Linked DNA regions of Alkalihalophilus pseudofirmus. The protein of the gene in region 1 interacts with the protein of each later gene in a pairwise test. Links are inferred from orthologs where the notes say so. Each region holds a gene or a part of one and is shown on either strand. Other genes may lie near its edges.

What was found.
Region 2: the proteins of ftsL (region 1) and PQ478_RS00355 interact in binary tests that used the Bacillus subtilis proteins (3 or more experiments, as listed by UniProt). The link is inferred for Alkalihalophilus pseudofirmus from one-to-one orthologs.

What each region holds. Positions count from the first base shown.
Region 1 is NZ_CP117835.1:2,697,370-2,700,342, forward strand. Bases 5-2,900 are described here. They hold ftsL (cell division protein FtsL), read right to left. Parts: upstream 1,682-2,900; coding sequence 1,328-1,681; downstream 5-1,327. Other genes in these bases: PQ478_RS14385 (penicillin-binding protein), read right to left, coding at 5-1,256; rsmH (16S rRNA (cytosine(1402)-N(4))-methyltransferase RsmH), read right to left, coding at 1,694-2,629; mraZ (division/cell wall cluster transcriptional repressor MraZ), read right to left, coding at 2,708-2,900. Outside these bases: more of PQ478_RS14385, read right to left, coding at 1-4; more of mraZ, read right to left, coding at 2,901-2,973. UniProt on the Bacillus subtilis protein: Essential cell division protein that may play a structural role. Probably involved in the regulation of the timing of cell division. Also required for sporulation.
Region 2 is NZ_CP117835.1:73,306-76,301, reverse strand. The notes cover bases 78-2,996. They hold PQ478_RS00355 (FtsB family cell division protein), read right to left. Parts: upstream 1,768-2,996; coding sequence 1,387-1,767; downstream 78-1,386. Other genes in these bases: PQ478_RS00340 (RNA-binding S4 domain-containing protein), read right to left, coding at 2,763-2,996; yabP (sporulation protein YabP), read right to left, coding at 2,359-2,670; yabQ (spore cortex biosynthesis protein YabQ), read right to left, coding at 1,781-2,362; PQ478_RS00360 (S1 domain-containing RNA-binding protein), read right to left, coding at 834-1,313; spoIIE (stage II sporulation protein E), read right to left, coding at 78-267. In the rest of the region: more of spoIIE, read right to left, coding at 1-77. UniProt on the Bacillus subtilis protein: Required for vegetative and sporulation septum formation. Required for the activation of genes expressed under the control of the sporulation transcription factors sigma F and sigma E.

The sequences.
Region 1 (2,973 bases):
ACCGCTGTCCCTTGCCCAAATGCAGTAGCTGCTGCATCGTATCTGCTTTGATTAGCAATTAAACTCGTAGCCTCATTCGGCAGGTCAATCCCAGTAGGCTCATCAAAGCCAAAGCGGTCTAGATATTCATACAATTTCTCAGGTCCAAGGAGATCAAGCGCGATCTTTGTAAAGGCAACATTTGAAGAGCGCAGCATCCCTTCATTGTATGTAATTTCACCCCAGCCTCGTCCTCTGTTATGGTCACTAACTGTGTTAGGGCCAACATTTAATTGACCGGACATGAATGTTTGATCGCCGTTATAAACACCCTCTTCAATGGCCGCAGCAAGTGTGAATACTTTCATGGTAGATCCCGGTTCATAATGATTAGAAACCGCATAATTCATATAGTTAGAGATTTCATTATAGCGATTTGGATTAAAGCTCGGTCGATTACTCATCGCTAATATTTCACCAGTTTTTGGATCTGCTACGATAGCAACCATCTTTTCTGGTTCATACTCTTCATCTACTTGAGTCATTACTTGCTCTAATGCCGTTTGTATATTGGAATCAAGCGTTAAATAGATATCATTCCCATTTTTCGGAGGCTTCACATGCCGTTCTGCATTAGGCAGGGGAACACCTTTTCGATCACTCTGATATTGAACTAGACCGTCCTCTGCTCTTAAGTAATCGTCTAAGCTTCTCTCAAGTCCCATTCTAGCTGTGGACATATCACTCTCTGTATATCCAAGGACATGTGAAGCATAGGTTTGTTTAGGATAATAACGTCTAGGCTCTTCGTTAAACATAATACCATCTAAATCTAACGCCTTAATTTCCTGCATTTCAGAATGTGTGAGATTTCTAGCCCCTGCCCCTAACTCTACTTGAAACCGACCTTCACTTGATAAAAGCCGCTGAAGTGCAGAAGGTTCCATCGAGATAAAAGGAGCAAGCTTTTCTGCTGTCTCCTTAGGGTCTGATACATGATTTGGGTAATCTGTACTTAAAATCGCGAAGACACTGTAGGAATTCAGCTCCTCGGCAAGGGCGCTTCCTCTTTTGTCATAAATCGTCCCGCGTTTCCCCTCGATTACCTGCTCTTTTGACCAGCGGTCCTCACCCATTGATGCGAGTTCTTGTCCTTTTACTTCCTGTGTCACTTGAATATAAGTGAATCGGCCCAACAAAAGGATAAAAAGGAGGATAAAGGCCCCTAAGACAACTACGGCTCGCACATTTGTTGCAGCACGTTTTATCTCCATCATTCTCACTTCCTATTAGTATAAATATAGTTTTTGCTAAATCGATTGTAAAAAAAACTAGTTCAAATAATGAACTAGTTTTGAACGACTTTTACTTTATTATCATCTAATGACATCCCTAGTTCACCAGTTGCGATGTCTAGAATTCGATCAGGTGCACTTAATTCAACAACCTGGAGTGAAAGTCCCTCATTGACTTGAGACTGTTGGGCAATCGTTCCTTGAAGTTGATGAACATCTTTATTTAAGCTGTAAATTGATGCGTAATTATGTAGCATTAATCCAATTAAAGCAAAAGCAATGACCGCCATTGCAGAAGCAATAATCTTTTCTCCTAAGGTAATCTTAGTTCTGCGGCGCTCAACAACCTTTCTAGTTTTCACTTCCGTTTGCTGTTGATGCTGAATTTGACGGGCAACCATGCTCATAATAAAACCTCCTTATTTTTGCTTCTCAGCAATCCTTAATTTTGCAGAACGCGCTCTGTTATTAGCTGTTAACTCTTCGTTTCCTGCTACGATCGGCTTTCTTGTAATTAACTTTAATTCAGGCTCGTACCCTTCAGGTATAACCGGCAATCCTGGCGGGAGATCCGGCCCTTTACTTTTCTCTTTAAAAATCTCCTTACATAAACGATCTTCTAGGGAATGAAATGTAATGACACATATTCTTCCTTTTGGATTCGTTATTGTAATTGCATCTTCTAGCGCTTCCTCAAACGAACCGAGCTCATCGTTAACCGCAATTCTTATTGCTTGAAATGTTCTCTTAGCTGGATGTCCACCTGTTCTTCTTGCCGGAGCAGGTATCGCATCCTTAATGATCTCTACTAATTCTCCTGTTGTTTCAATCGTTTTAATTTCACGTCTAGCCTCGATCTTTCTGGCTATCTGTTTTGCAAATTTTTCTTCACCGTACCTTGAGATGATGGAAACAAGACGATTAAACTCCCATTCATTCACCACTTGATGAGCAGTCAAAGGTGCTGTCTGATCCATTCTCATGTCTAATGCGGCATCCTGATGATAGCTAAAGCCTCGCTCTGCTTCATCTAACTGCGGGGACGATACACCTAAATCAAATAAGACTCCGTCTACTTTTGAGATACCATGTTTTGCAAGTTCTTCTCTTAAAAAACGGAAATTGCTGCGAATAAGAGTGAATTTCCCCTTATAAGGAGCTAATACTTCCTCTGCATTTGAAAGAGCAATGTCATCTTGGTCAAATGCATATAAATGACCCTCATCATTCAATTGTTCTAAAATGAGTGATGAGTGGCCGGCTCCTCCTAATGTACAATCCACATAAATTCCATCTGGCTTGATCGCCAGTCCATTTACTGATTCTTCTTTTAATACAGTCACATGGGTGAACATGATATCACCTTCACTTTCTTTCCAATCTTGATGTCTGCCTCTTGGTGTCCATGACTTGGTTGATTCTTTTCATTCATTCTATAAATCAAAGTCAATTAAGTTTTCAGCGATCTCCCCAAAAGAGTCTTCGGATTCCTCAAAATACTCTTCCCATTTCGCTTTACTCCATACTTCAACGCGATTTGATACCCCAATAATGACGCATTCTTTTTCAAGTTCTGCGTACTCACGCAATGTTTGGGCAATATTTACTCTTCCCTGCTTATCAAGTTCACATTCAGCGGCACCTGAGAAGAAAAATCGAGTAAAAGCTCTAGCATCTTTTTTTGTGAAAGGGAGTGTTT
Region 2 (2,996 bases), 2.6 Mb from region 1 along the record:
TGCTAGAGCAGCGATACCCGCCTTCTCTCGTTTCAACATATATACAGCAGCTAAAAACGGAAGAACAAACGGTGTCAGTTCAGATAAAATCATGGCTCGTCCAAGTAAAAAACCTACAACCGCAACGAGCAGGCCCCATTGGTAAAAAATCGCTTGCGTCGTCTTGCCGGCTTTTGTGAGCATTCCACTCGTAAAACTGATTAATCTTTCGTGAACCATTACACTGCGAGCAGGTTCAATCATTTCTTTAGCCGCCTTCCTTATCATCATACCCACCACCCATATTAGAATCGTGGTTTCATTATAAACAGAATAGTCTTTCATTTTTTGTCATATTAAGGTTTGGCAAGAAAAGAATCGTTCGACTTAATTCTGCTAAAAGAGGATTAAATACAACAGGTTTAAGCAAAATGAACAGGATAAATCACTCATTTGCTAGGAGATGGGGGGATATGCTGAAGAAAGATGAGGAAAAGTTCTTTGTTTAAAATGGTTCTATTGGGAAACTGCCCACTTACGAGAGCACAAAAAAACTTGAATCTGAATAGATCCAAGTTTGAATATGTATATGGTAGCGGCGGAGGGAGTCGAACCCACGACCTCACGGGTATGAACCGTACGCTCTAGCCAGCTGAGCTACACCGCCATATATTGTGTGTCATCAACGTGTCATTAACGACAAGTATTACTATACACCCTTCTTTTAAAAGAGTCAACCCATTTAAATCATTTTTTTATATTCTTTTTTAGACCAGTCTATACAACGTTCTATGAAAAATAAAAGACAAGCATTTCTGCTTGTCTTTTATTTGTATAAAGAAGCTGACAGCAAGTTAACCACGGCGAGCGCCACGACCGCCACGCTTAGACTCCGTTTGACGCTTGATGGTTGAAAGACGCTCCTCACTATCTTTTAAGAAACGACTCATTTTATCTTCAAATGATGGTGCTGGTCTGCTGTTTGTCCGAGGACCGCGATTTCCACCTTGTGGACCTCTTCCGCCGCCTTGCGGACGCGGCGGACGTCCTGATGGGCTTGGACGACTAGGACGTGCAGGTCTTTCGGAACCTTCCGGACGGTCTTTTGCTTTACGAATGGATAAACCGATCTTTCCATCCTTCTCCACATTTACAACCTTAACTGTAACTTCTTCTCCAACCTTTAAAAACTCATTAATATCCTTAACGTAATTATCAGCAACTTCACTGATGTGTACAAGGCCGGTAGAACCACCCGGTAACTCAACAAACGCTCCAAAATTTGTAATTCCAGTAACCTTACCCTGCAACTTGCTGCCTACTTCAATTGACATGAAAAAATAGATCCTCCTTAAGAAATCTGTAAATATTCGTTTCCTACATTATACCCGAATGAAAAAAAAGGTGTCAATCAGCTGAAGAATCTGGAAGTTTAAACAATGTTTCCCCAGGCTTGGACAAATAATAATCCCTTCTCGCAATCTCTGCTATATAGTCCAGATCATTATAGTTAATGATTTCTTGTTCAAGTCTCTTTTCCTCTGCTTTCAATAACTCAAGCTCTTGTTCAAGAGCCTGCTTTTCTTCTTGTTTTTCATTTATGGTTGATGCTTGGGCATAAAATGTCACAGATGCAATTCCAGCGAGTATAAATCCGAAAATACCCAGCACACTTAATCTACGAATCAACCCTCTGCGTTTCTTTGCTTGAAACTCAAGTTCCTGCTCCCGCTTTTCAATGTACTGTGAATCCATTTCTCGCACGGTTGACGAACGCTTTGTGACCATTTTTATCCCCTCCTTACTCTTTCTTTTTCCGCATCGCCTTTATATATTCCTTTATTTTCAAAAAATAAGGCGAAAGTTTTTTATAAGCTCTATCTATTCGTGTGGCTTTTCCGATTAAACGCAAGGCCCATCTTAACGGCCTCCAGATGATTCTGAAGATAAATAAAAAGATAGCCACAATAGCAGTTACTACCATCATACCTAACGTATAAAGCAGTTTCAATACGTACTTTATAGGAACAATAAGTAGGATATTGAACAAATTTGTGACAAACCGGTAAAAAGCAATAGATAAACGAATAATTACTTCTAATAAGCGCTGATAAGTGTTCTGAAGCAGCGCTTTATAGCAGGCGTAGCCGCATAAAATAGCTAAAAATACATAAAACCTGACTTCACCATGATTTGATTCAAGGAGTACATAAAAAACGATCAGCCCTTGAATCAGCCAAAATAATACATCTTTTAAGGCCGTCAACCAGTGAAAGGAGCGTCGTTTTCGAAGGAAGCGTCCATACGTATCAATCGCTGCACCGAGCCAAATGCCCATCGCAGCCATTGATACCATTGTGTAAAATTGAACCGTCAGACTCACTTGAATAGCTTCCCAAAGAACCCTTTGGATTTATCTTGCTGGCTCTGATCAAGATAGACAAAGTCATCAATTTTCCCTTCGATGGACACAAGACCGAGTTCAACATTAAGGTTTTTCATATGAAGATTACGCCCTCTAACTGATAAAAATCCCATTACTGTTTCCAACAGAAACTCTTCATTATCAAAGCTCTCTACTTGTTTTACACCAGTAATATCTAATTGTTTTCTCCCGCGCAGGGTAATATCATGATCATTATTCTTTCTTTCCCGCCCCATTGGAGTTCCAAACTCATATTGTTCCGTCATTTTATCTTCCCCTCTCTGTTCTTTACCACATGTGTATGAACAGAGCAAATAAAATAGAACAAGCTCCTATTACGGGGCTTGTTCCTACTTTCTTACAGTGAGTGATTATCTTTTAAAGATTCTTCTTTTACTATCGTATACATGGAACCTGCCTCTTCTTTACGGCTCGTTTCTTTAACTTCATTAATTTCTACCGTTACTAGCTTCTGACCGAACCTAACTACCAGTTCATCTCCAGCCTTCACATTTGACCCTGCTTTCGCTTGCTGGCCATTTATGCTGATTCGGCCTTGGTCACATACTTCTTTAGCTAGTGTGCGTCGTTT